One region of the Alteromonas sp. R7 genome, then DNA from elsewhere that is predicted to be linked to it. Evidence: predicted binding sites of a transcription regulator. Region 1 holds the regulator's gene; the other holds the start of a gene.
The links. The regulator FliA, encoded in region 1, starts transcription of late flagellar genes. The targets are predictions, from matches to a motif close to CTAAAGNTNNNNNNNNNNNNGCCGATA.
Positions count from the first base shown of each region.

Region 1 (16,703 bases):
ATTATCGTTACTCGTGAAAACGAGACCCAGGAAATGGGCAAAGAAATCCGCGGTCAGCTTGGTAATAATCAAGCCCTCTATATAGCCTCGGGGGTTCTATTTGTGATGGGTATCATTCCTGGGATGCCTCATATCGCATTCTTAGGGTTCTCATTCTTGATTGCAGGCTTTGCTTACTGGCAGTCGGTCCAAGAAAAGAGAAAGGCCGCAGAGCCCAAAGTGCCAGACAATGTGGTAAAAGATGAATCGGTTGCGCCTGAAGTGAAAGAGCTTGGCTGGGATGATGTTCAGCAGGTAGATACCATCGGATTGGAAGTGGGCTATCGCTTAATTCCTCTTGTCGATAAATCCCAAGGTGGCGAGTTGTTGACGCGCATTAAAGGCGTACGTAAGAAACTATCGCAAGAACTGGGTTTCCTTATTCCGCCTGTCCACATTCGCGATAACTTGGATTTAGAGCCCAACACTTACACCATCGCTATGCTAGGCGTAACGATAGGCGATTCCATCATCAGTCACGATGAAGAACTTGCTATTAATCCAGGGCAAGTGTTCGGTAAATTAGAAGGGCGTGCCACTAAAGACCCCGCGTTCGGCTTGGACGCAGTATGGATTAAGCCCAATAAACGGGAGCATGCACAAACCCTTGGGTACACAGTAGTAGACGCTGCGACCGTTGTAGCGACCCATTTAAGCCAATTACTCTCTAACAATGCATATCAATTATTAGGGCACGAGGAAGCTCAACAACTTCTTGATATGCTTGCCAAGCAGCATCCGAAACTGGTTGAAGGATTAGTACCAGACATTCTTCCGCTAAGCACCGTCGTGAAAGTACTGCAAACCTTATTGTTTGAAGGCGTGCCTATTCGCGATATGCGTACAATCGTTCAAACACTCAGTGAGTACGGCACGCGCAGCCAAGACCCCGATGTTTTAGTGTCTGCAGTGCGTATTGCCCTTAAACGTTTAATTGTCCAAGAAATTACTCAAGGTGCAAAAGAGATACCTGTCATAACCTTGGCGCCAGAGTTGGAACAGATGTTGCACCAGTCACTTCAAGCAGGTGGCGAAGATGGCGCTGGCATAGAACCAGGTCTGGCAGACAAGCTGCAAAAATCATTGCAGCAAGCCAGTCAGCAGCAAGAGTTAGAAGGAGAGCCTGCAGTACTCCTTACCTCAGGCATGCTACGACCCGTTCTGTCTCGCTTCTTAAAATATTCGGTTGTTGGGCTTCATGTTCTGTCTTACCAAGAAGTGCCTGACGACAAACAAATAAAAATAGTCAGTTCGGTCGGTCAATAATCTGACACTGGGTGATTGGAGAGGTTGCAATGAAAATTAGACGTTTCTTCGGCAAAGATATGCGTGAGGCGTTAAGCCAAGTTAAAGCTGAATTGGGCAGTGACGCTGTGATCATGTCAAATCGCAAAGTCGCTGACGGTATTGAGCTTGTCGCAGCCTACGACAAAGAACCTGAAGCGAAGTTGTTTACGCCGAAAGCGTCTCCACAAGCAGCTGCAAAAACACCTGGCCAAAAGGCAGTGCCTAGCTTGAGCGAAATCATTGGTGACGACGGTCCTGATAGCCTTAAAGCACTGCTAGAAAAGCAGCACGGTGGAAATAATGGCGTAGCGAGTCCCGCGCAACCTAACCAACCAATGACAGCAAATGCTAAGCACGCCAATGAAATTGCTTCGCACTTAGACTTCTCAGAAGCCTTTATTGACGACGTAGAAGCCCAGCAGTCTTCTCATGAACCAGTTCGTCAGAACGCTTTCCCAGAGCATCAAGCGTCGAGTATGGATGATACCGCTGTGACGCAGTCAGCGGAGCTTGCGCAAATCAAGGAAGAGCTAGCGTCTCTTCGCGATGTATTGCAATATCAAGTGGCCGACTTGATGGAAGCTAAAAACAAACGTCAAAAACCTGTTCATCAATATCTAATCACCCGTTTAACCGATATGGGGTTAAGCAACGCGTTAGCGAAACAGCTTATTAGCTATACGCCGTCACATTACAACGAACGAGATGCATGGGTATATCTTCTTAACCTATTGGCTAATCGCATAAATGTGACAGGAAACGATATACTTAGCGCACAAGGTGCTGTTGCATTAGTAGGACCAACAGGTACCGGTAAAACAACTACCGTTGCGAAACTTGCTGCCCGCTATGCGCAAAAATACGGTGCAGAGTCGGTTGCGATGATTACCATCGATACGTATAGAATTGCCGCCTATGAGCAGCTAGCGACATACGGAAAGATTATTGGCTGCACGGTGAGAAAAGCGCAGACTAGTGAAGAACTTGCGGATTTATTATTCCAACTTCGTCATAAGCGACTAGTATTGATTGATACGGCTGGATTTAGTCAAAGAGATAGTCGATTAATTAAACAAATTAAGCAGTTTGATAACGGACAAATGCCAAATGTTAAAAAATATTTGGTAGCGCAAGCAAATACGCAATATCCTGCTTTGCAGAGAATCATTCAAGCGTATGATGATATTGAACTAAGTGGCTGTATTTTCACAAAGTTAGATGAGTGCTACTCTTTAGGAGAGGTGCTTAGTGCAGCGGTTGAATACCAATTACCGGTTAGTTATGTCACCGATGGTCAAAAAGTACCTGAAGACATTAAGATTGCAGAAGCGAAATCTTTGGTTTCCGCTGCTGCAAAGCTTTATAAAAAGTACGGTTTGAATCATACTAGTGGTAACAACGCAATTAAAACAGCATAAGCAGTATGATTGACGACCAAGCGAGTAGCTTAAGAAAAATGAAGCAATCACGGTTAATCAAAGTAATCGCCGTCACCGGTGGCAAAGGTGGCGTAGGTAAAACAAACATTACATTGAACACCGCTATCGCCATGGCGAAGCAAGGTAAACGTGTAATGGTTCTCGATGCGGACCTCGGTCTTGCTAACGTAGACGTTATGTTAGGTTTGCGTGTTGAGAAAAACTTATCCCACGTGCTTTCCGGCGAATGTACACTTGATGAAGTATTAGTGACCGGTCCGCACGGAATAAAGATTGCCCCTGCCACATCAGGCACGCAGTCGATGGCAGAATTGTCGCCAACGCAACACGCTGGCCTAATTCGTGCCTTTAGTGAGCTGCGCTCGCAAATTGACGTGCTTATCGTTGATACAGCGGCAGGTATTTCAGACATGGTGTTGAGCTTTTCAAAAGCCTCACAAGACATCATGGTCGTTGTGTGTGACGAGCCTACTTCATTGACAGATGCGTATGCATTGATAAAAATTCTGAATAGAGAGCACGGTGTTTTCCGCTTCAAAGTTGTGGCTAATATGGTGCGCGACGTGCGAGAAGGCCAAGAGCTATTTAGTAAATTGAGCAAAGTGACAGGGCGTTTTTTAGATGTTGCACTAGAATTAGTGGCGACAGTACCGTTTGACGAGAACATTCGTAAAGCAGTGCGTAAACAAACAGCCATTGTCGATGCTTACCCAGGTTCACCGGCAGCCGTTGCAATAACACAGTTGGCGAGTAAAGCCTTAACATGGCCTATTCCAGCGCAGCCAGGTGGCCATTTAGAGTTTTTCATTGAACAATTAGTTGCAGAAAAAGCCGTAGGAAGTCAGCGTTGAACAGCAAGGCAGCCGCTTATCAACAACAAACCGATAAAGCGCAGTTAGTCGAAAGACATGCGCCATTGGTTAAGCGTATAGCGCATCACTTGATAGCGCGATTGCCGGCTAGTGTTCTTGTAGACGATTTAATTCAATCAGGCATGATTGGATTATTAGAAGCCGCGCGAAACTTTGATGGTTCAAAAGGAGCCAGCTTTGAAACGTTTGCCGGTATTCGCATTCGCGGTGCTATGCTAGATGAAATTCGCAAAGGGGATTGGACACCGCGTTCAGTCCACCGAAATGGTCGAGCGATCACTGAAGCAATTTCGCAAGTAGAAAGCGAAACAGGCCGCGATGCTAGAGATTCTGATATTGCTGATAAGCTTAATGTAAGCTTGCAGGACTATCACCAAATGCTTAATGAAGTAAATGCCGGAAAGCTGGTAGGTATTGAAGATTTAGGTGTGTCAGAAGATGTTATTTCGACAGAGCAAAATCGAGGTAGCGACGCACCACTGGAAGATTTGATGCAAGGCGCTTTCCAAAAAGCGCTTGCCCATGCAATTACGACATTACCTGAAAGAGAAGCGATTGTACTTTCGCTGTATTATGATGAAGAGCTGAACCTAAGAGAAATTGGTGAGGTTCTTGATGTAAGTGAATCGAGAGTCAGTCAAATTCACAGTCAGGCCATGTTAAAACTCAAATCACGAATGAAGTCGTGGCAAGCTGACGAAGAATAGAAATTAATAACAATTAACCCCTCACTGGAGGCTATTTTGGACAAAAGCATGAAAATTCTCGTGGTCGATGATTTTTCTACCATGAGACGTATCATCAAAAACCTACTTAAAGATTTGGGTTTTTCCAACATCCAGGAAGCGGATGACGGAAGTACTGCATTGCCTATGTTGCAGCAAGGTGATTTCGATTTCGTAGTTACCGATTGGAACATGCCTGGAATGCAGGGTATTGACTTGCTTCGCGCGATTAGAGCCGATGACAAGCTCAAGCACCTACCAGTACTTATGGTTACTGCTGAAGCGAAGAAAGAGCAAATTGTTGCCGCCGCGCAAGCAGGTGTTAACGGCTACGTTGTTAAGCCGTTCACTGCAGCAACACTTAAAGAAAAATTAGATAAAATATTCGAACGTTTAGGTTGATCCAGACGCTCACCAGAGAAATGAGGTTTACTGGATGTCAACGAATGTAAACGTTCCAATTTCGTTGGAAGAAGCAAAACAGCTCGTCACCTACCTCGAAGAGGGTGACAACGCTTCAGCCAATGCCCTATTAGAAGCGGCCTCAATGAAAGAAAACGTTGAGTTATTTGCCGAAGTAGGGAAACTGACGCGTCAGCTTCATGACGCGCTGAATAATTTCCAAATAGACGACCGCATTAAAAATCTCGCGACCGATGATATTCCCGATGCACAATCCCGCCTAACCTACGTAATTGAAGAAACTGAAAAAGCTGCTAATACTACTATGGATGCCGTTGAAGCGAGCATGCCTATAGCTGAAATGCTGTCGGCGCGCATCGAAAAGGTTATGCCTGAGTGGAAGAAGCTGATGAATCGCCAAATAGAGTTGGGTGAATTCAAGGCTTTATGCGCAGACTTAGACGAATTGTTGGAAGAAGGTTCGGCACAGTCAGCTAAACTTACACAGTTACTTACAGAAGTATTGATGGCTCAAGGTTATCAAGACTTAACTGGTCAGGTTATTCGCCGCGTTATCGACTTGGTTAAAGAAGTGGAAGACAGCTTAGTTAACATGCTTACCATGTTTGGTGAACGCGACGGTGCAGAACAAACTAAACCATCCAGCGTTAAGGCCGATAAGGTTGATGGTGTAGAGGCAGAAGGCCCTATCATTGATGCCGATAAGCGCGACGACGTCGTGTCAGGCCAAGATGATGTAGATGATCTTCTGTCTAGCTTAGGTTTTTAGGGGAGCGGGCGCATGTCGTTTGATGTTGACGAGGATATATTACAGGACTTTCTAGTTGAGGCTGGAGAGATACTTGAACAATTACAAGAACAGCTCGTTGATCTTGAGAACAATCCTGAAGATGCGGATTTGCTGAATGCAATTTTCCGTGGTTATCACACAGTTAAAGGGGGAGCAGGGTTCCTGTCTCTTACCGAGTTAGTAGAAATTTGTCACGGTGCGGAAAACGTCTTTGACGTAATGCGTAACGGTCAACGAACACTAACCCCTGAACTGATGGATATTATTCTGCAAGCCACAGATGTGGTGGTTGAAATGTTTGAACGAGTGAAAGCTCGGGATCCATTAGAGCCAGCAGATGCACACCTAGTAGACTTGTTACACAAACTAAGTCGCCCGGAATCTCCAGATGAGAATATTTTTGGTGAACAAAGCGCGCCGGCGTCAGAACCTGAACCCGCGATTGAAGAGCCAGAATTAGTTGTTGAAGAGCCTACTGCACAGGCCCCAAGTTCTGGTGATAGCGGCGGTATTGACGAAATCACTGAAGATGAGTTTGAAGCGCTGCTTGATGAGCTTCATGGCTCTGGGGCACCAGGACAGTCCTCAGCGGCTAAAAGCGAACCTGCAAAGGCTGCTGCACCTGCTGCCGCTAGTGATAACGACGATATCACCGACGAAGAATTTGAAGCGCTGCTCGATGATTTACATGGCAAAGGCAAGTTTGGTGGTGAAGAAGCTGCGCCAAAGGCAAATACACCAGCTCCAGCACCAGTTACGCCGAGTGCAGCTGGTGATGAAGAAATCACCGATGACGAATTTGAAGCACTGCTTGACCAACTGCATGGCTCAGGGCAAGGGCCTACCAAGCAGGGAGCCGTTTCAAAGGCGCCAGAGCCTCCTGTAGATAAGGCAGCAACAGAAGCGGTTCAAAAAGCGAAACAAGCAGCGCCAGCTGCGCCAAAAGCGACGCCTGCTCCTAGCGCCGCAGCGCCAGCTAAAGCAAGCGCGCCTGCTGCACCAAAAGCAGCGCCTAAAAAAGATGAGAAGAAGGCGGCACCAGCTGCGCCTCCTGCTGAGACTACAGTACGTGTAGATACCAAGCGCCTTGACCAAATTATGAACATGGTGGGTGAACTCGTACTAGTGAGGAACAGGCTAATAAGCTTGGGTATCAACAGTAACGACGAAAGCATGTCCAAAGCCATTGCCAACTTAGATGTGGTAACGGGCGACTTGCAAGGTGCGGTAATGAAAACCCGCATGCAACCTATCAAGAAGGTGTTTGGTCGTTTCCCTCGCGTTGTTCGAGACCTCGCTAGAAGCTTGAAAAAAGAAATAACCCTTGAGCTTGTGGGTGAGGAAACTGATTTAGACAAAAACCTGGTTGAAGCACTGGCCGATCCACTTGTGCATTTGGTGAGAAACTCCGTCGACCATGGTATTGAAATGCCTGATGATCGTGCTGCAGCGGGTAAACCGCGCATGGGTACGGTTCAGCTATCGGCATCTCAAGAAGGCGATCATATTCTTCTAACCATCGAAGATGATGGTAAAGGAATGGATCCTGAAAAGCTTAAAGAAATTGCTATTAGTCGCGGTGTACTAGACGCAGACGCAGCTGCACGGATGTCGGATGTTGAAGCGTTTAACTTGATATTCGCGCCAGGGTTCTCAACCAAAACAGAAATTAGTGATATTTCTGGCCGCGGTGTGGGCATGGACGTGGTTAAGACCAAAATTAACCAACTTAACGGCACCGTGAACATTGATTCACAGCTGGGAAAAGGCACGCGACTGGATATCAAAGTTCCGCTAACGCTAGCCATTCTTCCGACGCTAATGATTGTTGTAGGAAAACAAACCTTTGCGTTACCATTAGGTGCGGTGAACGAAATAATAAATATGGACATCAAAAAGACCAACACGGTCGATGGCCAGCTAACAATGATAGTTCGTTCAAAAGCAATTCCGTTGTTCTTCCTTGGTGAATGGTTGATTCGAGGTCCCAAAAACATCGATAGAGAAAAGGGACACGTTGTTGTAGTGCAAATTGGTACACAACAAGTAGGATTCGTAGTAGACGCGCTAATAGGCCAAGAAGAAGTGGTTATTAAACCTCTTGATGCATTATTGCAAGGCACGCCTGGTATGGCGGGAGCCACGATTACATCAGACGGTGGAATTGCACTAATTTTAGATATTCCGAGCCTGCTTAAACGGTATGCGCGTAAACCCATCAAGTAAGGCGATGAATTAACAGGAATAATAATCCATGGTCTTTAAAGTCCTTGTCGTGGACGACTCGACTTTTTATCGTCGTCGAGTAAAAGAAATACTCGATGGCGATAGGGAACTTGAAGTTGTTGGGGAAGCGAGAAATGGGCGCGATGCACTTGAAAAAGCAGAAGCGCTTAAGCCGGATGTGATAACGATGGATGTTGAAATGCCTGTCATGGACGGCATTTCAGCTGTAAAGGCCATAATGGACAAACGGCCTACACCTATTCTTATGTTTTCTTCGCTTACGCATCATGGTGCGCAAGCGACATTAGATGCGTTAGAAGCGGGCGCGCTCGATTTCTTACCGAAGAAATTTGAAGATATCGCGCAGGACAGAAAAGACGCATCGCGCTTGTTGTGTACAAAAGTACGCTTAATAGCGCGTCGTGGTATTGGTCTTAAGCGTCCGTCGTTTCGCTCTACAGAGGCAAGAAAGCTTCCTGATAATGCGCCAAAGCAGGCGTTTTTTAAAACATCAGGGTTGCTATCAGGGCATAAAGACGCAGCCAAACAACCAACCGTTTCGTCTGTAAGAGCGACGGGAAAGCACTACAAGTGTTTGGCAATTGGGGCTTCTACAGGCGGGCCTGTGGCGCTTCAAAAAGTGCTGTCTCCTTTACCTGCAGAGTTTCCATACCCCATTTTGCTTGTACAACACATGCCAGGAACATTTACTACGGCATTTGCACAGCGTTTAGACACAAACTGTAAGATTAGAGTAAAAGAAGCCGAGCACGGCGACATTCTAAAACCAGGTCATGCGTATCTTGCTCCCGGTGGGAAGCAAATGTTGCTAGAAACCATAGGTGCGAATAAACGCATTGCCATTGTTGATGCAAGTGCGAGTGACAAGGTGAATTATAAGCCCAGTGTTGATCTCACTTTCAGTTCTCTGGCTAAAGCTTATGGTGGGGATGTATTAGGAATTATATTAACGGGTATGGGGGCTGACGGCAGAGAAGGATGCCGAATGCTCAAGGAAAAAGGCGCAACGATTTGGGCTCAAGACCAAGATTCCTGTGTTGTGTATGGTATGCCTCAAGCTGTAGCCGTTGCCAATATATCCAGTAAAAATATAAACATTGATGATATGAGCAGTTGCGTTCAAACCGAAATGCGATAGCAGTTTGAACAGTAATGGAACAGCAAATATGAAAGTGTGGACAGTAGCGAATCAGAAAGGTGGTGTAGGAAAGACTACCACTACGGTGAGCCTTGGCGGCTTGCTTGCACAGCAAGGCAAGCGAGTGCTCATGATTGATACTGATCCACATGCATCGCTGAGTTATTACTTCGGTATCGATGCAGAAGCGTCAAGTCATTCAGTTTACGATATTTTTATTAAGTCTAATGACATTACGGCCGATAATGTTATGGATTGTCTTTGCCCGACAAAGTTAGACAACTTATATGTGCTTCCTGCAACAATGGCGCTCGCGACCTTAGATAGAACGATGGGTAGCGAACAAGGTATGGGCTTAGTCCTAAAAAAAGCGTTGGCAAAAATCGCAGGGGAATTCGATGTTGCTATCATCGATTGCCCTCCAGTGCTTGGGGTGCTGATGGTTAACGCTCTTGCAGCGTGTGACAAGGTTATTGTGCCTACCCAAACGGAGTATCTGGCGCTTAAAGGGCTAGACAGAATGATTCGTACCATGGAAATTATGGGACGTTCGTTGGACAAATCCTTTGATACTGTGATTATTCCAACTATGTTTGATAAGCGCACTAACGCGGCGCTTGCATCGCGAAAGCGCTTAATGAATGACTATGGTGAGCGCGTGTGGGAAGGGGTTATTCCCGTCGACACGCACTTCAGGGATGCAAGTTTAGTACAGCTTCCCATTTCCGCAGCGTACCCCAAAACACGTGGTGTGTCTGCGTACGAGAAACTATTAGCGGTATTGGAGAAATAACGAGAACATGAGCAAGCAATCGCCTTTTGCCCGTGAAGAAGTGATGGAGGCATACCTTGATAGCCTCCTCAAAGAGCCAGAAGCACCGGAAGATGTGACTGCGCGCACGGCAAAATTGCTCGAGCAGGCTTCTCAGCAGATGGCTGAAACGGCGCTTGCTTCTACCGCCAATGAAAGTGAGCCGCAATCGAATGAACAAGAAGCGATAGCGGAAAAGGTTACATCGTTAATTGAAACGCAAAAAGCAGAGACAATTGAAGATGAACAGCAACAGTCTCACGCAGAAACTTTAGTAGAAAATGAACAAGAAACTGCGTTAAACCGCGCTGAAAAAACAAAAGTTCCACTAAAGGATACTCTCGGTTTTCGCTTTCAGGCGCTATTCTTTGAGGTTGCAGGGTTAACACTTGCGGTGCCTTTGACGTCGCTAGGTGGGATCCACCAAATTGAGAAGATTGGCCCTTTATTTGGAAAACCTGATTGGTTTATGGGTGTAATGTTGCACAGAGAGTCTAAACTAAGTGTTGTTGACTCTGCAAAATGGGTAATGCCAGAAAAATATGACGAAAACCTCGCACAATCGCTTAACTACCGATATCTTATAATGTTAGGGGAAAGTGCGTGGGGTCTGGCTAGTGAAAAGCTAGTCAATACGGTCAATTTGACTACCGATGATGTTAAATGGCGCGAGTCCACAGGTAAGCGTCCCTGGTTAGCAGGGATGGTTAAAGAAAAAATGTGCGCGTTAATTGACGTTGAAGAATTAATATCTATGCTTAACAAAGGCTTAGGCAGTAACGACCAGACGCCATAGTATTGGGAGCCAGGTTCATGAGCGACGAAAGAATAAATAATAACGCCACCGACAGCAACGACGAAGTCCTTCAATGGGTAACGTATCGCTTAGGTGAAGAAACTTACGGTATCAACGTGATGCAAGTTCAAGAGGTCTTGCGTTATACCGAAATAGCCCCTGTACCCGGTGCACCTGACTATGTACTTGGTATTATCAATCTGCGTGGTAACGTAGTAACGGTTATCGATACACGTGCTCGTTTCGGATTACCGCCAACAGAAATTACTGACAATACCCGTATCGTTATTATTGAGTCTGACGAGCAGGTGGTTGGTATTCTGGTGGATAGTGTCGCTGAGGTGGTTTACTTGAAATCTTCAGAGATTGACAGTGCCCCTAACGTAGGTACTGAAGAGAGTGCTAAGTTTATCCAAGGTGTAAGTAACCGCGACGGCGAACTGCTTATTCTTGTAGATCTTAATAAATTGTTAAGCGACGAAGAGTGGGATGAGCTTAGCAACATCTAAATAAATGAATAGGCGGTATTGTTTATAATACTGCCTACATTTCCCCAAGGGTTATGTCCATGGATTGGCAGCTTGCTGCACCTACCTTATTAGAACTCATACTGTGTATTCTTGTAGTTATACTCATTGCCGCGATGGGTGTGCTGTATTCACACATTAAGCAGTTGCGTTCTGCATTAAGCGAAAGCGAACATGCTAACGCAGAGGCTATTGCCCGCACTGAAGCCCTTGCTAAAAATGCAAATAATCAACAAACTGAGGCGCAAGCACGCACCTTGGTGATCACTCGACACCTTCAAGAGTTAGACGAAAAGCAAACTGATATTGAAAACCAGCTTCGAGAACTCAAGCTTCAAGATCCTTCCCTACGCCTATATCAGCGTGCGGCGGACTTAGTCAAGCAAGGCGCTAGCATTGATGAAATTATTGAAGCCTGCGACATTCCTCGTGCCGAAGCTGAGATGTTGGTAATGGTGCATAAACAAAATAATTAGTATTTTTGAGCACCAGAGAAAAAAACGTTTAGACGTCTAGACGTAAAGATGTTGACATATCGCCAGTTATAGACACAATACAGATATTGTAATTTATCACTGGAGCCCTCTATGCCAATTCGTATTCCTGAGCAGTTACCCGCGCAGAATGTACTACTAGGTGAAAATATTTTTACCATGGACATGGACAGGGCTGCCAATCAGGATATTCGTCCTCTTGAAGTCGGTATTCTTAATTTAATGCCGAACAAGATAGAAACAGAGGTACAGTTACTTCGCCTGTTATCGAACACGCCACTGCAAATAAACGTGGATTTAATTCGAATTGATAATCAAGCGCCGAAGAATACCCCCCAATCGCACATGGATGCTTTCTATCACGACTTTTCAGCGGTAGCGAATAAGAAATACGATGGCCTCATTGTCACCGGTGCGCCTCTCGCGCTTATCGATTATGAGGAAGTAAAGTACTGGGAAACCATGACCACCATATTGGAGTGGGCGCAGCGTCACGTAAACTCAACCCTTTACTTATGTTGGGCTGCTCACGCCGCCATGTATCACTTTTACGGCATTACACGAGAGCTTAGAGACGAAAAGTTTTCAGGTGTCTTTAAACATAAAGTGAATGACCCGAACAATGAGCTATTAAGAGGCTTTGATCCTTCTTTTTACGCACCACATTCCCGTTATGGGCATATTAACACCTCGTTGTATAACAGCGTCGATGGACTTAGTGTTGTTGCAGAGTCTGACGATGTAGGCGCTTATATTGTGGCGTCAGAAGATAAGCGCATGGTATTTGTAACGGGTCACCCAGAATACGATCCAGATACACTTAAAGACGAGTATTTTCGAGATATCGCCGCGGGACAAACGCCAGTAATTCCAAAAAACTATTTTGAAGGGGATGATCCAGCCAAGTCTCCTATTGTACAGTGGCGCTCACACGGCAGCCTATTGTTTACAAACTGGCTGAATTATTATGTCTATCAGACCACGCCTTACGATTTAAGTCAGCTTGCTGAAAAGTCACAGCCAAAGAGGTAGCACGTGAGCCAAAGACCAAATTCTAGCGCGCAGACAACGCTTACAGAAGCCGCTAAAAAGCGCATCCTTATATTAGACGGCGCCATGGGCACCATGATCCAGCGCCATAAGTTAGAAGAAGAAGATTATCGCGGAACACAGTTTGCCAACTGGCACTGCGATGTTAAGGGTAACAACGATTTGTTGGTTCTTACTCAGCCCGATATCATCTATCAAATTCACTGTGATTACTTTGAAGCTGGCGCGGACATTATTGAAACGAATACGTTTAATGCTACGACTATCGCTATGGCCGATTACGATATGCAGGCTCAATCCCGTGATATTAATTTAGCTGCAGCTAAATTGGCGCGTAAAGCTGCCGATGAGTTCACAGCAAAGACACCCGACAAACCCCGTTTCGTGGCGGGCGTACTTGGACCAACAAACCGCACTGCTTCAATTTCGCCTGACGTTAACGACCCAGGCAAACGCAATGTTACTTTTGACGAACTCGTGGAAGCGTATAGCGAGTCTACCGAAGCGCTCATTGAAGGCGGTGCAGATTTAATCATGCTCGAAACCATCTTCGATACACTTAATGCGAAAGCGGCAGCCTATGCGGTAGAGTCGGTTTTTGAAAAGCTGGGTATATCGCTGCCCGTTATGGTGTCTGGCACGATTACCGATGCCTCAGGGCGCACGCTGTCTGGTCAAACCGCGGAAGCGTTTTATTATTCCATGCGACACATCAGTCCATTCTCATTCGGCTTAAACTGTGCTCTTGGGCCAGACTTACTGCGCCAATACGTGGATGAAGTGGCTACTGTTAGTGAGTGCTTAATTTCAGCGCACCCTAACGCTGGTTTACCCAACGAGTTTGGTGAATACGACATGGAAGGCCCTGAAATGGCCGAGCACATCAAAGAATGGGCGCAGTCAGGGCTAGTGAATATCGTAGGTGGCTGCTGCGGCAGTACGCCAGAACACATTCGCGATATTGCTAACGCGGTCAATGGAATTGCGCCAAGAAAAGTGCCACAGTTTGAACCCAAAATGCGTTTGTCAGGCCTAGAGCCGTTTGTACACTAGGAGGGCATTATGAGCGCAGAATTTTCTACATTTATTAATATCGGTGAGCGTACCAACGTAACAGGCTCCGCTCGCTTTAAACGACTTATTCTTGAAGGTGATTTTGAAACTGCACTTGATGTCGCAAGGCAACAAGTAGAGAACGGCGCGCAGATCATCGATATCAATATGGATGAGGCCATGCTTGATTCTAAGCAGGCCATGATCACCTTTTTGAATCTAATCGCCTCTGAGCCTGATATTAGCCGCGTACCTATTATGATCGATTCGTCTAAATGGGATGTTATCGAAGCAGGACTTAAGTGTGTACAGGGCAAAGCGATTGTTAACTCTATCAGCTTAAAAGAAGGGGAAGCGCTCTTCTTAAACCAAGCCAAGCTAATAAAGCGTTATGGTGCAGCAACCGTAGTGATGGCGTTTGACGAAACCGGTCAGGCTGACACGCAGGCTCGAAAAGTAGAAATTTGTCAGCGCAGCTACAAGCTGCTGACAGAAGAAGTCGGCTTTCCACCTGAAGATATTATTTTTGACCCCAATATTTTTGCAGTAGCGACGGGTATTGAGGAGCACGATAACTACGCGGTTGATTTTATTGAAGCTACCCGTGAGATACGTAAAACCTGCCCGTACTCTCATATTTCAGGCGGTCTTTCTAATATTTCATTCTCGTTCAGAGGTAACAACCCGGTACGTGAAGCTATGCACTCGGTATTCCTATATCACGCTATTCGCGCGGGTATGGATATGGCCATTGTGAATGCAGGTCAGCTAGAGGTATATGACGAAATACCGGCTGAACTTCGAGATGCGGTTGAAGACGTGATTTTAAACCGCAGAAGTGATGCCACTGAACGCTTACTCGATATTGCACCGAACTATCAAGGCGATGGAAAGGCTGCCGCAAAAGAAGATTTATCCTGGCGCGAACAAGAGGTTAATAAGCGCTTAGAGCACGCCCTAGTTAAAGGGATAACCGACTACATCATTGATGACACCGAAGAAGCGCGTCAACAAGCTGAGCGCCCACTACACGTTATTGAAGGGCCATTAATGGATGGCATGAACGTGGTAGGGGATTTATTCGGTGAAGGTAAGATGTTCCTTCCTCAGGTGGTAAAGTCGGCTCGCGTTATGAAAAAAGCGGTAGCCCATTTACAGCCATACATTGAAGAAGAAAAGTCAGACGACGCTAAAAGTAACGGCAAAATCCTATTAGCCACGGTAAAGGGCGATGTTCACGATATCGGTAAAAATATTGTTGGCGTGGTACTTCAGTGTAATAACTTTGAAGTGATTGATCTTGGCGTAATGGTGCCAGCGGCGACAATCTTACAAACCGCTAAAGATGAAAACGTTGATATGATAGGCCTGTCGGGCCTTATTACACCTTCACTAGATGAAATGGTTCACGTTGCCAAAGAAATGGAGCGTCAGGGCTTTGATATCCCGCTGCTTATTGGTGGGGCGACTACGTCTAAAGCGCACACTGCGGTAAAAATTGAACAAAACTACCATGCGCCTGTAGCCTATGTTCCAAATGCTAGTAGAGCAGTAGGCGTATGTCAGCGCCTTCTAAACAAAACGTCCCGCGATATTTACGCGCAGGAATTGGCAAAAGAATACGATACGGTACGTGAACAGCACGCCCGCAAAAAGCCGCGCAGCAAGCCGGTGACATTAGCTCAAGCCAGAGAAAACGCTTTTAAGCCAGATTTTACGACTTTACCAGTAAAACCTGCGAGCCTGGGTGTAACACCGGTAACCGCCGATTTGGCTACGCTGCGCAACTACATTGATTGGACGCCATTTTTCTTAACCTGGTCTTTGGCAGGCAAGTACCCACGTATACTTGAAGATGAGGTGGTGGGAGAGCAGGCACAGTCATTGTTTAACGACGCCAACGCCATGCTGGATAAAATTATCGAAGAGAACAGCCTTCAGGCGAAAGGCGTTATCGGCTTGTTTCCTGCCAACCGCGTTAATGACGATGTTGAAATTTATACAGATGAGTCGAGAAACCAGATTCAAGGTGTTGCCCATCACTTGCGTCAGCAAACCCTAAAAGACAAATTCGCTAATTATTGTTTAGCAGACTTTGTAGCTGAAAAGTCGAGTGGCATAAATGATTATGTGGGCGCTTTTGCCGTCACCGGTGGTATAGGTGAAGACGAGCTTGCTGATAGCTATATTCAGACTGGCGATGACTACAACGGCATTATGGTTAAAGCGGTGGCAGACAGGCTTGCCGAAGCGTTTGCGGAATATCTGCACGAGCAAGTGCGTAAGCATTACTGGGGTTACGCCGCTGAAGAATCACTAAGTAACGAAGAACTTATTCGCGAAAAATACCAAGGCATTCGACCGGCACCAGGCTACGCCGCGTGTCCCGAGCATACTGAAAAGCAGCTTATTTGGGATTTATTGTCAGCAGAGCAGCATACAGGTATGAAGCTTACAGAAAGTTACGCCATGTGGCCGGGGGCGTCAGTATCGGGGTGGTATTTTGCTCACCCTGATGCCAAATACTTTGCTGTCGCCAAAATTCAAGCCGACCAAGTAGAGGATTACGCCACACGTAAAGGCTGGACCTTGGAAGAAGCTGAAAAGTGGTTAGGTCCAAACTTAAGTGATTAATGCTGATTAGGCAGGTAACGTGTATGCAAATCGAAAAGCCTTTTAGTCAGGCTTGTGAGAACAACAAGCGCGCCATTTTGAGCGTGCTTGAACGTAAATTTGCCAATTGCCGACAGGTATTAGAGATAGGGAGTGGAACAGGTCAGCACGCCGTATTTTTGGCTGAGCATTTGCCCCATCTTATTTGGCACACAAGCGATCAACCACACTATCACGAAGGTATTGCCGCGTGGCTGAGTGATTCAAATACGCGGAATGTGAAACCTCCCATAGCATTTACCGTTGGGCAAGATGACTTTCCCAACCTCGACATAGACGGGATTTTTACGGCAAACACCGCGCATATCATGCAAAAAGAAGAGGCGAAGCTACTAATGG
Region 1 covers NZ_JBVTQX010000002.1:19,225-35,927, reverse strand. The annotation lists gene flhA (flagellar biosynthesis protein FlhA) at 1-1,305, shown strand, start outside; gene flhF (flagellar biosynthesis protein FlhF) at 1,335-2,744, shown strand; gene AC0J2X_RS03015 (MinD/ParA family protein) at 2,750-3,616, shown strand; gene AC0J2X_RS03010 (RNA polymerase sigma factor FliA) at 3,613-4,344, shown strand; gene cheY (chemotaxis response regulator CheY) at 4,381-4,764, shown strand; gene AC0J2X_RS03000 (protein phosphatase CheZ) at 4,799-5,554, shown strand; gene AC0J2X_RS02995 (chemotaxis protein CheA) at 5,567-7,801, shown strand; gene AC0J2X_RS02990 (protein-glutamate methylesterase/protein-glutamine glutaminase) at 7,830-8,960, shown strand; gene AC0J2X_RS02985 (ParA family protein) at 8,989-9,753, shown strand; gene AC0J2X_RS02980 (chemotaxis protein CheW) at 9,761-10,567, shown strand; gene AC0J2X_RS02975 (chemotaxis protein CheW) at 10,585-11,076, shown strand; gene AC0J2X_RS02970 (DUF2802 domain-containing protein) at 11,136-11,570, shown strand; gene metA (homoserine O-acetyltransferase MetA) at 11,682-12,620, shown strand; gene AC0J2X_RS02960 (homocysteine S-methyltransferase family protein) at 12,624-13,691, shown strand; gene metH (methionine synthase) at 13,701-16,325, shown strand; gene AC0J2X_RS02950 (DUF938 domain-containing protein) at 16,349-16,703, shown strand, end outside.

Region 2 (16,703 bases), on a different contig from region 1:
CTGCTAAAAATAGCGAAGACGGTCAGCCTGACAAGTCAGTTTCAGAGCAAGGTGCGCCAACTCAATTAGATGAGCAACCAGACAGTCACTCCAAAGAACAGCTAGATGAAAAGCAGGCTAGGATCGCAGCGGCGGTAGCGAAAGCGAAAGCTAAAAAGGCCGCTTCGCAAAAAGCGCAAGCATCTAGCCCTGATGGCGAGGCTGGTATTGAGATTCAAGACGGTAACTCGCCAGAAGAAGCCAGTTTTCAAAGCGTCAGCGAACAAAACAATAGTGCTCAGAGTGATAGCGCATCAGATTCAGCTAACAACTTGAGCGAAGCGGATGAAAAAAAAGCGCGCATTGCTGCTGCGGTGGCGAAAGCGAAAGCCAAAAAAGCGGCTAAGCAGGAAGAACATCAAGGAAGCGAGCAAACTGATGCTGACGACGCTGCCTCGACAAATGAAGCTGACGAGAAAAAGGCGCGCATTGCTGCCGCAGTGGCAAAGGCTAAAGCAAAGAAACTTGCTCAAGACAGTAATGGCAATGTAGCGACCTCATCAAATACTGCTGAACAGGAAAGTAGTAAAGCACATGAGCAGAGCGAATCGTCTAGCCGTGTAGGTCAAGCAACAAGCACGCAAGCTCCTTCTCAACCGACGGCACAAGATGAAAAGAAAGCGCGCATTGCAGCTGCAGTAGCAAAGGCTAAAGCAAAAAAAGCAGCAGCTGAACAAGAGAAAGAATCATAATGAAGTTAAGTTTATCGAGTTCACCACACCAACGGGTTAAACGCGATACTGGCCAAGTCATGCGTATGGTTATTTATGCCATGCTCCCTGGCATGATTGCACAATCCTTCTTTTTTGGCTGGGGAATGCTCATTCAAGCCATTATTGCAGTAGTGAGTGCACTGGTCATTGAAGGCGTGATTTTATTTTTAAGAAATCGCCCCATCGAGCGCACATTAACAGATTACAGCGCAGTATTAACCGGCTTACTCATCGCAATTAGTATTCCTCCTACCCTACCTTGGTGGATGACGGTAACGGGTGTTTTCTTCGCTATTGCGGTGGCTAAACAGGTTTACGGCGGGCTTGGCTTTAATATTTTCAACCCTGCCATGATAGCGTATGTGGTGCTGCTTATTTCATTCCCTGCGGCTATGAGCCTATGGCTGCCTCCTGCGACTCACGCTGGCATTACGCCAAGTTTCTTTGATTCGGTATCACTTATATTTACTGGTTTTACTACTAGCGGATACGATGTCACTCAACTCAAAACCATTGCCGATGGTGTAACCATGGCTACACCGTTAGACACATTGAAAACCGACCTAACGCAAGGCGTAACATACTCAGAGTCATTGGCGAAGCCAATCTTCGATGGCGGGGTATTCGAAGCTGCTGGAGCAGGGTGGGGAATGGTGAGTCTTGCGTATTTACTTGGTGGCCTCTACCTTTGGAAGACCCGCGTTATCAGCTGGCATATCCCGGGAGGTATGCTGCTAAGCGTTTTTGTTTGTGCATCACTGCTTCATTTAGCAAACGCCGATTACTACGCTTCACCGCTATTTCACCTGTTTAACGGTGCAGTAATGGTAGGCGCCTTCTTTATCGCCACCGACCCGGTTTCAGCATCAACAACACCAAGAGGCCGCATTATATTTGGTGCAGCGATTGGCTTTTGGGTGGTAATAATCCGTACCTTTGGTGGTTACCCTGATGCCGTAGCGTTTGCGGTTATTATTATGAATATGGCGGTGCCTTTGATTGATTACTATACCCGTCCTCGCGTGTACGGCAAAAACGTTAAAGGTCGAGGTAAACACTAATGATGAAAGAAAGCCTGGCCAAAAACGGCCTTATGTTAGGTGCGTTTGCCGTTGTTACCACAGCATTAATAGCACTCACATTTTTTGGCACCCAAGATAAAATTGAGCAACAAAAGCAGCAAAAACTGCTAAGCGTACTTAATGAAGTCGTGCCTAGCGAATTCCACGACAATGCCCTTTACGCCAACTGCACAGAGGTCAATGCACCTGAACTTGGCAACAAAAAAGCCCACAAAATATATCGTGCGACGTTAAATGGCCAACCTAGCGCATTAGTATTAGAAGCCACTGCTCCAGACGGATACAGTGGAGATATCGATATCGTTGTTGGTGTTAAAGTGGATGCACACGTTGGTGGAAACACACAAGGCGGCTCGAGTACTGACTCGCTCGACGGTGAGAGCGAAAATCTCAATATCACCGCGTTAGCGCTCTCGGAGTTGGCCGAGCTTGACTCAACACCTCAGAAGTCATCTGAGCAAGACGAGAATGCGTCCGATATTTCTGCGCCCAACACTAATAGAATCAGTATGAGGGTGCTTGGCGTGCGCGTTATCGAACACAAAGAAACCCCTGGGCTTGGCGATAAAATAGAGCTTGCCGTTAGCAATTGGATAACGGAGTTCAGTGACAAGCCTTTTTCACCCGACAATTTGGCGCCTTGGCAGGTCAAAAAGGACGGTGGTGAGTTCGATCAGTTCACTGGCGCTACCATCACGCCGAGAGCAGTAGTAAGAGCAGTACGCGAAGCCTTGCTTTACGCACAGGCCAACCAATCTGCACTTTTCAACGCTCCAAACACCTGCGCAATTACAGATTCCGTTGAAACAATTGATGCGATTAACGTGAATGAGGCTCAACCTCATAGTGTAGAGGAGCTATAACGTGACTGATTTTCGCGACCTGTCTTTACAAGGGCTTTGGAAGAACAATCCTGCGCTGGTACAACTGTTAGGTTTGTGCCCGCTATTGGCCGTTACCGCGACGTTTATCAATGGTCTCGGGTTAGGCCTTGCTACCATGTTGGTACTTATTGGCAGTAACGTTACCGTTTCACTCGTTCGTAATGTGGTAAGAAACGAAATCCGCATTCCCGTTTTTGTTATGATCATTGCTGCGTTCGTTACCATTGTTCAGCTATTAATGAATGCATACACCTATGACCTTTACTTAGCGCTAGGTATTTTCATTCCGCTGATTGTAACTAACTGCGCCATCATAGGCCGCGCAGAAGCCTTTGCGTCGAAAAACGGGCCGCTCGCCTCTGCCTACGACGGATTCATGATGGGACTGGGTTTTACCGCAGTGCTGGTCATTTTAGGTGGTATGCGTGAGATATTGGGTGCAGGTACATTGCTAGCTGGTGCAGACAGACTGTTTGGCTCAATTGCTGAGAACTGGACCATAACGCTTTTCAACACTGAAAATCCGTTTTTGCTTGCGATACTGCCGCCTGGTGCCTTTTTAGGTATGGGTCTTCTCATTGCTATCAAAAACAGTATTGATGCAAAGTTAGCCGCTAAGCAAACATCGCCTGCAGTGAAGGCTGAACGGGTACGCGTTACAGCTGAAAGCTAAACGCTAAAAATCAAAAACAAAAAAGTATTTAGAAATGAATGATGTAGTTAAGCCGGCCAAGCCGCTTTCTAAGCAGGAAAAAGTAAAAGAAATCATGCGAATACTGGATGACCTTTATCCGGAAATTCCTATCTTTTTAGATCATAAAGACCCATATACGTTACTCATTGCGGTTCTCCTATCGGCGCAATGTACAGACGAGCGCGTTAACCAAATTACGCCAAAGCTCTTTGCTCGGGCAGATAACCCTTACGACATGGTATTGATGAGTATTGAAGAAATTCAAGACATTATCCGTCCTTGTGGTTTATCTCCCATGAAGTCCAAAGGCATTTGGCATTTGTCTGACATGATCATCAAGCAGCACAACGGTGAAGTGCCTGCAAACTTTGAAGCGCTGGAAGCCATGCCCGCAGTGGGTCACAAGACTGCCGCTGTGGTTATGTCTCAAGGCTTTGGCATTCCTGCTTTTCCCGTAGATACTCATATCCACCGATTAATGTATCGCTGGGGTTTGTCGAACGGAAAGAGTGTTGAGCAGACAGAGCGTGACGCAAAACGCTTATTCCCAAAAGAAAGGTGGAACGATTTGCATCTGCAAATCATTCTATATGGCAGAGAATACTGCCCTGCCCGCGGTTTCGACTTAAACAAGTGTGTTATCACACGTGAGTTCGGCAGAAAGAGTTTTATTAACGAAGTACTGAAAGAACAAGAGAAAAAGCAAAAGTTGGCGCTTAAGAAGAAGCGTAAATAGAAACTTTCAGAAAGGAGCCTTAGGCTCCTTTTTTATTCTCCATTTATTTTCTCTCAAGAGGAATTTTGCGACTAACACACGACTTACGCTTGTGGTTTGCCTCGAAAGGGACAACCAAATTGGCTATGATGGATGGGTTAGAGTTTTGCTCGCGCAAATAAAAAAGAAATATAAAAATAAATCCATGGAGAACACATGTCTCGATTGAATACTATCGCTAGAAGGCTGGCGTTTGGTGCATTAGTAAGTGCATGCAGTTTTGGTGTTTTTGCAGAAACTTCCCCCATTACTGACGAGCAAAAGAAAAATGCGGAAGCATTAATTCAAAAAGCCCTGAAAAGTGATTTAGGCTATAGCATTGTTGAATCACTAACCACTGAGATTGGCCCTCGCCTGGGCGGCTCTGAAGCAGAAAAGCGAGCTAGAGATTGGGGCGTGGTGGTAGGAAAGCGTCTAGGTTTTGATAAAGTCAGCATAGAAGAATTCACTATGCCATTTTGGGATAGAGGTCACCTACACATTTCACTCACGGCGCCTTATGCCCAACCGCTTTACGGCACAGCCCTTGGCGGCGCAGCGCCTTCTGAAAGCGAGATCAATGCAGATATCGTTTATTTCAGAGATATTCACGCGCTAACCGCAGTTGAAGATGGTGCCCTTAAAGGCAAAATTGCATTTGTAGACGGCGACGCCATGGTAAAAAGCCAAACAGGTGCAGGCTATGGTCAAGCGAACCAACGTCGCCGTATTGGTTGGCAACATGCTCAACGCGGCGGCGCTGAAGCGCTGGTCGTGCGCTCAGTAGGATCTGACTCTCATCGTTTTCCTCATTCAGGCATGATGAGCTCAGACGGCGATAATTGGGCAGATATCCCCGTAGTCGCTATCTCTAACCCTGACGCAGACCATTTACGACGTTTACATAACTTAGGTAAACCGCTGTCATTGTCGCTCCACTCTGAATCGAAATGGAAAGGCGAAGTAAACAGCGGCAATGTAATACTGGATTTAGTGGGCAGTGAGAAGCCCGAAGAAATTATCCTTATTGGCGGCCACCTAGACAGCTGGGATTTAGGAACGGGTGCAGTTGATGACGGCGCAGGCGTTGCTATTACCACGGCAGCGGCTGCGTTAATTGCTTCTTTACCAGAGCGCCCAAAACGCACCATTCGTGTGGTCATGTTTGGCGCTGAAGAAGTGGGCCTATTAGGCGCCTTTGCTTACGCTAAACAACACGAAAAGAACCTTGAAAATCACGTTCTGGCCACAGAGTCTGACTTTGGTGCGCAAACTATCTGGCAAGTAGTGTCAAATGTGAATCCCGAGGCGACTGTGCTAGTCGATGAAATCGCGAAGATTTTATCACCGCTAGGTATAGTGCGTGGCGGTTCAGACATTGCTGGCGGCGGCCCTGACATTATTCCGCTAGCAGCGAAAGGCGTACCAACGATTAGGTTAAATCAAAACGGTAGAGATTACTTTGATCTTCACCATACGCCAGATGATACCTTAGATAAAATTGACCCCGATGAGCTTGCGCAAAACATTGCAGCCTACGCAGCAAGTATATACTTGTTAGCCGATTCGGACGTTGACTTAAAAGCTAAACAGTAGTTACACGTTAGTAATCATCAAACATTGGTCAGTGCATCTCGTGCTGGCCAATGCTTACCAGTGCTCTGCTTACCCTCGCCTCTGCTAATACCCATTCTGCATTCCCACGCTCCGCTAGCAAACTTGCCAGCGCCTTCTGAGTAGGCAATGATCTATGTGGATTGGTAAATATACCTCGTCCGAAATACTCAGGCTTTATTGCGCTTGAATAAGCTGGGCAACAAATCGCTTCGCCTCTTGCCTTGATGGCAGCTCTACATGCCGATACGTATTCGCATGTTTAAAAGCAACGGTTGTTTTATTTATGGAGATATTTGAGATTAACGCACCTGACATGGCGCTATTAAAGGTAGAGATAGAATCTTGAAATTGCATAGTAAATACTTCTTTATTAATGTTGTTTGTTTTGAATTCCTCGCAGGTTGGGTAAAGAAATCGAAAAACGATAATTAGGCTCTAGCGTGAACATAGCGTTTCAGAAAGAGCCCACTTTTTTGAGGTCACTTCAGAAAAGAGAAATGACCTTAGATAAGCATAGAGGTCTTATCGAACTACTACGTTAGCAGCTTGAGGACCTTTTTGGCCTTGTTCAACTTCGAAGCTAACTTCTTGGCCTTCTTTCAACGTTTTGAAACCGTCAGAAGCAATTGAACGGAAGTGTACGAATACGTCTTTGCCGCCAGCTTCAGGAGTGATGAAACCAAAACCTTTTTCTTCGTTGAACCACTTAACTGTACCGTTTACAGAATTAGACATAATAAAAACCTTTTAAAAAAATTGATGTAATGGTGGAAAACCACCGAATAGCTATAGACATCTCCAAGCTAGTAAAGCAGTTGTATATCTATATAAAACTTCAATTTGAAGGATTTAAAAAAGAGGTACAGCGCAGTATTAGGTAAAGCAAATAACATATCTAGAGCGATGCGAAAGGTACAGGTAATTGCGAGCAATGTCCACTAGTTTTCAGTTTATTTTTTGACCAAAACACAGCTTTTTTACATATTTTTTTGGCGAAGCTGAATACGTATGTTTGTTCAAGGCACTTGAAAGCTAGGTTAACCTTGCTTTTTTGCTATAGGTTTAAATTATGACAGACACGTATGCGTTAGAAGGTAAAACAGCCATTGTTACTGGAGGCGGAAAAGGGCTAGGTAAAACTCTCGCTCAATTTCTACTAGAAGCAGGAATGAACGTGGCCATTTGTGGGCGCACTGAAACTGCGGTCAAGCAGACTGTAGAGCAGTTCGACGCCCTATTCCCAGGCAATGTCATTGGCCAAGTTTGTGATGTATCGAAAAGCGCTGATGTTGCCAGTTTTGTTAGAAAGGTCAAAGATACATTTGGCGAGCTACACGTCCTAATTAATAACAGTGGCTTTGGTAAGGAGACCCTTATTTGGGAAACCTCAGAGAAAGCGTGGGACGAAGTAATGGATACTAACGTAAAAGGGACTTTTCTCATGTGCAAAGAGGTCGTGCCTCACATGATTAACAACAAGGAAGGCTACATTATCAACATCGCTTCTCAGGCGGCATTGAACGGCTATGCCAATGCAGGCGTTTACTGTGCATCAAAATTTGCGATGGTGGGGCTTGGAAAAGCGTTGCAAGAAGAGATTCGCCCCTACGGTATTCACGTCCATTCCCTAAACCCTGCACTGATACAGTCGCAGAAAGCAGAAACAGAGAAAGTGGACGATGGCCTAATTCAAAATGAAGACTTAGGCAACATGGTGGTTTACCTATTGAGCCAACCTCGCCGTCTTAAAATTGATAATATCGGTCTATGGGGCTATTAATACCAGTCCGCATAGATAATTACCCACTCAGCGAGACTTAAAATGTTCGTAATCGCGGCGTGTTACCGCAGGTATAGTACGTTTAACTAGAATTGTAATATTGTCTTAAAGCGTTAACATTTCCTAATTAACATAAAAGCGTGTCGTTTGCGTTTACTCAAATAAAGTACTCATCGTATTTATGTGTACAAAAAGTAACGGCCAACACGCAATCACAGTGCAGTGTGCCATCGAGTAATTCCGATGGCTCAAAAAAGGAATCTCTTATGCGAATGCTTCACACTATGCTTCGAGTTGAAAACTTAGAGGCCTCTCTTCACTTTTATACCTCACTCATGGGCATGCGCCTTCTTCGCCAGTCTGAAAACAAAGAGTATGAATACACGCTAGCTTTCGTGGGATATGGCGATGAAACCGAGAGTACCGTCTTAGAACTTACCTACAACTGGGGCGACAACACCTACGATAAGGGTTAAACCGGGGCCAGTAAAAGGCGGCTCCACAGTTATTGCTTTTGTTCGCGACCCCGATGGGTATGCAATAGAACTCATACAAAATAAATCCATTTCGCTATGAAATGGTTCAAAAACAAGAACTGAAGATACAGCCAGCGTAGTCAAAGCGATTTGAACGCTTAAGTCGCCAAACTATCAACTTGAAAACGTGCGGCACTGGAAAAAACCGATGAAAAACCACATGGAGTGACACGACATGCTACGTAACCGCTTATTATTTTCGCAGAATGATAAAAACAAAAGCCAAGCTAGAACAGCGATAAGTCGGAAACCTCGAGCAGCGCACAATATAAGCTTGCGCAGTAAGCCAAAAGCAAAACTGGCCGCTATTCTGCCAGCGTTGGTTGTCGCTTTTACCGGTACAGTTGCTGCTGGCAGTACGTTTTCGGCCATGGCTGCAAATAACGAGAATGGACAAATACACGCTGACACAAAAGAAAATGTTGAAACGCACTTTACCGTGATAGCCCATCGCGGCGCGTCGGGCTATTTACCTGAGCATACCCTTGAAGCAGCTACCCTCGCCTTTTCTCTGGGCCCCGATTTTATTGAGCAAGATGTTGTTATCACCAAAGACGACATACCCGTTGTGCTACACGACATCCACTTAGAAACGGTCACCAATGTAGAAGATGTGTTTCCTGCACGCCACCGCGATGACGGACGCTATTACCCGCGTGATTTTACTCTTGAAGAACTGCGACAACTGCGGGTACACGAGCGCGCTAACAGTGACGGGAAGCAAGTTTTTAAAGATAGGTACCGCGGCACACATGCTAATTTTAAAGTGGCCACGTTAAATGAACACTTTGAGCTAATCAGCGAGCTAAATCGCCAATTTGGAACGTCTGTCGGGGTTTATCCTGAAGTAAAGTCCCCTGCCTTTCACATTAAAGAAGGCGTTGATGCCAGTAAAATCGTTGTAGATGCTTTGAATGCTTACGGGTTTGGTGGAGAGAGCGGTAATAGCTACCTGCAATGCTTCGATTTTAACGAAGTTAAGCGCGTTCGTGAAACCCTGGGCTATAAAGGCAAAGTTGTGATGCTGATTGGCGAAAACGACTGGGGCGAAAGCGACACAGATTATAACTGGCTGCGCACTCAGGAAGGCATGCAGCAGGTTGCGTTGTATGCCGATGGCATAGGCCCTTGGTTAGGCCATTTACTCGATAATGAAGCGATGACTCAAGGAAAAATAGAAGCCGCGGCATGGATTGCCTACGCCCACGAAAATAACCTGACAATCCACCCCTACACCTACCGACATGATGCACTACCAGCAGGTATGAGTTCAGAACAAGTCTTGGAAGTTTTAGACAAGGTGGTAGGTGCTGACGGTGTTTTCACCGATCATTTAGTACCGGTATTAAGGTGGCGAGAAAAATTAAACTAACGCATTTTAAAGCGAGTGTAGGCGCGACAATTAGCGCCTAGGATTTTGAAAGTCGCACCACCACGCGTCTGTTTTGGGCGCGGCTTTCTCGTGTATCGTTTGGCGCAATATGGCGTTTCTCACCGTGGCCTGTCAACTGAATTCGATCTTCAGGTACACCTAGCGTAGTCAAATAGCTTTTTACTTCGTTAGCACGTCGAATAGACAACTGTTCATTATTATAGCGACCGCCGTAGCTATCGGTGTAACCATCAAGAAGCACAAGCTCAAGTTCGCTGTCTTCTTTTAAGTATTCACCTATCATGGTTAAGCGCTTCTGCGAATATTTGGTTAGCTCTGTACTGTTGTTTTGATACGACAATACCGTGTAGGCAATGTCATCAAAGCCGAAGGGCAATAAGTTCGATACACACTTCACAAATTCACGATACACACCAGAGAAGTTGCTAGCGTTTAATGCCACACTTACTTGGTCGTATTTGTTATACCAATCTTGGTAATAGATTGTGGGCCAAAAGCCTTTTTCTAATTCAGACAACATAGTCCAAGCCGCATCCTGCGGAAGGTCGCCATTGTACTGTTTACGAATAGACATGTCGGCAATGGTTTTAGGCGCAACGCCGGGCATCCATTTAGGTGGTACAGAATAAACAGCAGCCATATCAAATTTGCTTGGCAGCAAATACATGTCCAGTTCAAATTCCATATTAAGCTGCTTCGACGCTGAGCTCGTGAACATGGCTTCGCCATAACCGGGTAGTTCGTGGTTCAAGGTACACTGAAGTCGGGTGTCTTTGTCTATTCGCCAGTTGGAGCTTTCTATGGTTGCAGAATATTGCCGCATGGCAGCGTGGGAAGACAATGACCCCAGCATCCCCAATAAAGCGATGTATTTTAATTTCGACACCATTTCGACACCATAACGAAAATCAGACTAACACAGGTAAAAGACAACACTACGTGCACAAATTACCGAACATAATGAATCAAATTAGCTCACACAAAAAGAAGAAATGTGCCTAATGATTTTTTCACGCTTAATTTGATTATCGTCCAAATTGTAGAAAAGTTTAGCGTTTAATACCATTCGCGTTTTGTACTTTTGCTAGCCCCCTGATTTAACAGTTTATAAATTGCAACTGGCAACTCGAGAGTATCCTTGCGATAATTCTTTTACGCAATATGCTTCGCAGGTTGGTACGCATTTTAGTCACCAACCAATTAACGCAATCGAGTCTTACAAGAGTGTTTATGTCTGCCAACCCGCCCCTTCTCTCCCAGCGCTTTCGAGGTTACTTTCCCGTTGTTATCGACGTTGAAACAGCCGGATTTAATGCAGGCACTGACGCCCTGTTAGAATTAGCCGCGGTAACGGTGAAAATGGATGAAAACGGTATACTTCATCCTGATCAAACTTTTCATTATCACATTGACCCCTTTGAGGGCGCTAACCTAGAGCCAGCAGCCTTAGAATTTAATGGCATCGATCCTAATTGTGCATTGCGAGGGGCTATTGAAGAAAGCGAAGCCATGAAGGACTTATGTAAAGGCATCCGCAAGGCGCAAAAAAATGCAGACTGCCAACGTTCAGTTATTGTTGCTCACAATGCAACGTTCGATCAGAGTTTCGTCAATGCCGCGATAGAACGCTGCAATATAAAACGCACGCCGTTCCATCCGTTTGTTTCATTTGACACCACCAGCCTTGCTGGATTGGCCTTAGGCCAAACGGTTTTGGTAAAAGCATGCCGTGCAGCGGGGATCGCATTTGACCAAAGTGAAGCGCACAGTGCGCTGTATGACGCCCAAAAGACCACCGAGCTATTTTGCTATATGGTAAATCGCTATAAAGCGCTAGGCGGATGGCCTGTAGAAAATAAAGAGTAGTTTTATTCAAACTGATATAAACAAAAACAGCGCCAAAAGGCGCTGTTTTTTTATAATCTTTAAACAGTTTAGCTTATAGCTTGTCTGCTTCTTCAGATAGGTACTTAGCAACACCTTCAGGCGACGCATCCATACCAGCTTTACCTTCAGTCCAACCCGCTGGGCAAACTTCACCATGCTCTTGGTGGAATGCTAGTGCATCAACCATGCGTAGCATTTCATCAACGTTACGGCCAAGTGGAAGGTCATTGATTACCTGATGACGTACCATACCTTCTTCGTCGATTAGGAATGAACCACGGAACGCAACGCCATCTTCTGGGTGCTCAACATCGTATGCCTGGCAGATGTCGTGCTTAACGTCAGCAACAAGGGTGTACTTAACCGGACCAATACCACCTTGATTTACCGGAGTGTTTCTCCACGCATTGTGTGAGAACTGAGAGTCGATTGAAACACCGATCACTTCAACACCACGCTTTTTGAACTCGTCGAAACGCTTGTCAAAGGCGATAAGCTCTGACGGGCAAACAAACGTAAAATCTAGTGGGTAGAAGAATACAACAGCTTTCTTGCCCTTGATTGCTTCACTTAGTGTGAAAGTGTCAACAATTTCACCACTACCAAGTACCGCTGCTGCAGTAAAGTCAGGTGCTGGACGGCCAACTAATACACTCATGAGTCTCTCCATTTATATTTGGATTGTAATAATAGAAGTGATTACGTTGCGTAACCACTTTGATAAGAAATTTCTTTCAAAGAAAATAGGTACGAATATGGAAATAACAATATTAAACAACGAGTTTTTTTACTGATCATACCAATAACCGCTTAACATCCCCCCACACTGTTCAGTCTTTCTTCAATTACCTTGTATTAAATTTGTCATTATCCACTTGCTAAAGCAAAGAATAACAATTATTATCATTTACAGATTCATTTGGAGTACGTTTAATGTTTGTTTGCATGTGCTATGGGGTAACTGATAAAAGCATTCGCGCAGCGGTTGAAGAAAACGGTGTGGGAAATATGCGAGAGTTACGTCAACATTTAGAGCTTGGCTCACAATGCGGTAAGTGTATCAACATGGCGCAACAGATCATTGACCAAACTATCGTCGATGAGTCCCTATTCAAAGACGTTGGCTAGACAATTAGCCAACCCGCGTATTCTTAACACGCAACGTCATCGCTCTTAGCATCCTTGGCTAGACTTAAAACACCATATTTATTATCACGATTATTTCTTTAAGTGACCTAAGTCATATCCTAGTTTAAATACCTAAGTAATATTTACATCGTCACCTAAAACGATAGGTTGTTGTCCTTTCAAACTCAGAGCTAGGCTCATTTTCTTACTTTCAATGAGTGCAGCGCGCCATTTAACTACGTAGCTTTGCTAAAGCATGCCCTAGTTAAAGGTGTACTCAATGCCTGCATAATAGAAAGCCCCATTGATACCGCTAGGCGATGTAGGTGGGTAGAGTGCGCCAACTTCACCTTGAAAAGGGTTTTCATTAGGCAGCGAATCAAACAGATTTTGGGCGCCAAGGGTAACTTGTGTTTGAGGCAGTACTTTCCATGCAACTTGGGCATCGAATGTGGTTAACGCATTGCCGTATATGTCCATCCCTGCGGACGCATCAAGATGGTCTTCATAAAACTCACCGTAATAGTTAAGCCGCCAAGTAAATGCCCAATTTCCTTTCGATTGCTCCAGCGTGATACTGCCTCGATGAGCAGGCAAGTTATCTTCCAGCATACGAATTCTTGCCTGTGTTAGATTAGGTAGAAGCCGTATTTCGTCCCCCACTTGCGCAGGATAAAGCGTAACCCGCTCTACTTGTGTGTCTGTCCAGTTGAAGGCAAGAAGTAAAGAATTTGACCAATCAGCTAGCGCAAAATTGTAGTTAACGACTAAATCAACACCCTGAGTTTTTGTGTCAAAGTCATTTGTAAAATACTTTGCAGCATTATATTTCGCCGCATCTGGACGCCCTTGGGCAATAAGCGCACTAATGTCGTCGTCGGTTAACGGGATTGCAGATGTCGTACTAATGCGATCAGAAAGGCGAATATTGAAATAGTCGAGCGTCGCAAAAAAGTTCTCGCTTGCCTGCATAACAAGCCCGAGGCTAAAGTTCACCGATTCTTCAGGCGTAAGTGGAGTTGCGCCTAGTTGCAGTGAGATAAGATCAGTTGGAGGCAGCGTTGCTTGGTCTTCCAAACCGTTAACACCGTAGGCGGTAGTTACGTTGATAACATTACTCTGCCCTACTGTTGGCGCCTTAAAACCGGTGTTTACAGATCCGCGTAATGCAAAAATATCATTTAATTTATAGCGAGTACTCAATTTCCCATCGAATGTCGAGCCGAAATCACTGAAATGCTCTACACGAGTGGCCACGCCAAACTGCCATGCTTCGGTAACATAAAATTCCAAATCGGCGTACACAGCCCAATTGCTTCTGCTCCAGTGCCCAGCACTTTGAGGCTGATACCCCGGAAAACCGTTGGAACCGATGGAAAAGCCTTGGTTCAACCCAAGTGGCGGCTCTAGAGCGAAAGGGCCTGCAATATATGACGCTTCATCGCCGGACTTTTGAAAATAGGTTTCTTTGCGCCATTCTAAGCCCACGGCAATGCTAACCGGATCGTCGAAAATAGTTTGAATGAGTTTGTTAAAATCTAAGTTAAGCGTTCGCTCTACTTGCGACACACCACCGGGCGAAAACGACGTTGGCGTTTGTGGCCCTAACGATGGATTAACCGTATTGGAGATGGTGTACTCAATGTCACTGTAGCCCAATGTCGCACTGGCATCCATCGCCCAGCCATTAGGTAACTCATGTTTAACGCCCATCGCAACAGAAGCGTCCGTTATCGTACCCCCAAATTTTGGTGTGAAACCGCCAGGGAACCACTCATTGAAAGCAAAACAGTTGGCACCAAGCGCCGTTGTGTTATCTGCAATTAGTTGATACGAGGGGTCCAGCAATACACTATTGCTGGACAAAGTTATAGAAGGGCAAGCAATTCCACTTTCCAATCCATCGAGATCGGCTACAATCAGACGACTTTCCCCTGTATTTGGGTCGGTACGGCTGAACACCCCTTCTCGAGTTTGCGGATTTCGAAAGTAAAAACCACCGTTTATTTCTCTTCTTGCTGCAGTGGCAAAGCTGTAAAATTGTGATTTAGACGAAATGTCTGCGCCTGCATTTAGCGCAAGTTTAATATCTTCGTTAACATCAAGCGCTCCCCATACTTGGGACGGTGACGCGATGAACACATTCCCTTGGTCAATCAAGTTCTGCGCATCAATCCGCTGTACAGAGCGCGACGTGCCATTTTGCTGACGATACTCTGCCGTTGCATTTAAAAAGCCGTTTTCTCCAATAGCAAAGCCTTTATTCAACTGCACTTGAAACAGTTCGCCGTCGCCTTCACTGTATCCGCCAACTTTCAGCGCAACATGCCCTCCTTCACGAGCATCCTTAAGTACGAAGTTAATCACGCCTGCAATGGCGTCTGAGCCGTACTGGGCTGCTGCACCATCTCGCAATACTTCGACTTGCTTTAACGCATAGGCAGGAATAACCGATATATCAGGCCCTTGTGCACCGTCAGATAAACCTCCGCCTAAAAACGTGATTACCGCAGAGCGATGGCGTCGCTTTCCGTTAAGCAGCAAAAGCGTGTGATCCGAGGACATGCCTCTAAGGTTCGCCGGCCTTACCAGGCTACTGGCATCATTGATGGGCTGATCGTTTACGTTTAACGAAGGAACCATCACGCTTAACATAGAAAGCACGTCTGAATTTCCCTGTGAGTTAAGGGTTTCAGAACCAATCACATCCAAAGGAACTGGTGAGTCAACAGCACTTCGAGGCGAGTTACGAGTACCGACGACCGCAATTTTTTCAAGTCCATTGCCTCCCTCGTCTGTTTTCTTTTCGGTATCTTGTGTCTGTGTTTCCTTCGCCACTAACGATGAACGAGAACGAATACTTACCGCACCGCTTTCATCAGTCACTACCGCCAATTCTGTTCCTTCAAGAAGCTGTGCCAGCGCTTCATTCAGTGTGAACGTACCTTCCAATGCGTTTGTTTTCACTTTTTTTGCTAAATCAAAAGGAAAAAGCAATGTGGTATTTGCCTGTTTAGCTAGTTCGGTTAGCGCTTCATTAGCATTTTGTGCGGGTATTGAAAAGCTGTAAGCACCCAATTTTGGTTCGGTTTGGTCGGGTGATTGCGAAGGGCTGTCTGTTTGTGCATGAAGCGTTGGCGCTGGTGCTATGAAAAGAAAAAAGCCGGACGCTATGTGTAGTGCCGAGAGGGACAAAATACGGGAGAATTTGCACATTCTTTTTTGCGAAAGGCATTGGGCCGAACACGCTAGGGCATGCAGCTTTTCTATTGCCTTTTTGGTTTGCCTGCTTATCGCAAAATTGCTGTATTGCAAGATATAAAATCGATGTGCTTATTATTTTAATTATATTGTCACATTAAAGAAATTGATGCCAACTACGAATAGTAGAAAGCACCTATCTTTCAGAAATATTTAACTTTTCGCTAGCTTAAGCTCAATACTTGTTTCTGTGACTTTCTCGTAGTTGATGTTAAAGCTGCTCTTAAGTGCAGACAACAAACCGTCTATATCGCCTACCTTAAAGTAGCCCGCTACACGTCGCTTGCGCAGACTTTCGTCCGAAATGTTAAAGCGAACGGGTGTATAGCGGCCAATCTCAGCTAATACGGCCTCTAGCGGTTCACCTTTAAATACAATCATACCTTGTTGCCACGCTAAATCGTCATCAATGTCATTTTGAGACATGCTTTCACGGGCTTCCACTTTACCTTGTACAGTGGCTTTTTCACCCGCGAACATAAGAAGCCCTTCTTCAGCAACAGGACGTTTAGTGAAGAGCGATTCATTTGAGGATGAAGCCTTAAAGCGGTCTTTCACCAATACCTTTCCGTCGGTAACCACTAACTCAAACGCATTATCATCCACATATTGCATATTAAAGGCAGTTCCAACAGCGGTAACGGTGTTGTTGCCTGCGGTCACAGAGAAAGGGCGAGACGTGTCGTGAGCCACTTCAAAGTGTGCCTCCCCTTTCAATAAAACGATATTGCGCGCCGTTGATGAGAAATCTACGGTAACTACAGAGTTTGTATTTAGATGAAGTTTAGAGCCATCGGCTAGCGTCACGTTTTTCTGTTCGCCAACACCGGTTTGTACCTTTTGCGTTACCGCTGCGAATTCAGGGGTGCTATTTAGCCACGTGCGCTGAACCACTACCCCAACAGCAATTGCCATCACTAAAAATGTGGCCGCAA
Region 2 covers NZ_JBVTQX010000009.1:75,702-92,404, reverse strand. The annotation lists gene rsxC (electron transport complex subunit RsxC) at 1-731, shown strand, start outside; gene rsxD (electron transport complex subunit RsxD) at 731-1,813, shown strand; gene AC0J2X_RS15010 (RnfABCDGE type electron transport complex subunit G) at 1,813-2,697, shown strand; gene AC0J2X_RS15005 (electron transport complex subunit E) at 2,699-3,391, shown strand; gene AC0J2X_RS15000 (endonuclease III domain-containing protein) at 3,426-4,148, shown strand; gene AC0J2X_RS14995 (M20/M25/M40 family metallo-hydrolase) at 4,344-5,762, shown strand; gene AC0J2X_RS14990 (hypothetical protein) at 5,958-6,137, opposite strand; gene cspE (transcription antiterminator/RNA stability regulator CspE) at 6,306-6,518, opposite strand; gene AC0J2X_RS14980 (SDR family oxidoreductase) at 6,853-7,563, shown strand; partial or broken gene AC0J2X_RS14975 (VOC family protein) at 7,830-8,139, shown strand; gene glpQ (glycerophosphodiester phosphodiesterase) at 8,275-9,471, shown strand; gene AC0J2X_RS14965 (flagellar protein MotY) at 9,509-10,381, opposite strand; gene rnt (ribonuclease T) at 10,723-11,358, shown strand; gene AC0J2X_RS14955 (peroxiredoxin) at 11,432-12,037, opposite strand; gene AC0J2X_RS14950 (bacterioferritin-associated ferredoxin) at 12,313-12,507, shown strand; gene AC0J2X_RS14945 (TonB-dependent receptor) at 12,769-15,702, opposite strand; gene AC0J2X_RS14940 (FecR family protein) at 15,922-16,703, opposite strand, start outside.
Region 2: the regulator FliA is predicted to act here: its motif matches at 10,519-10,545, upstream of AC0J2X_RS14965 (flagellar protein MotY).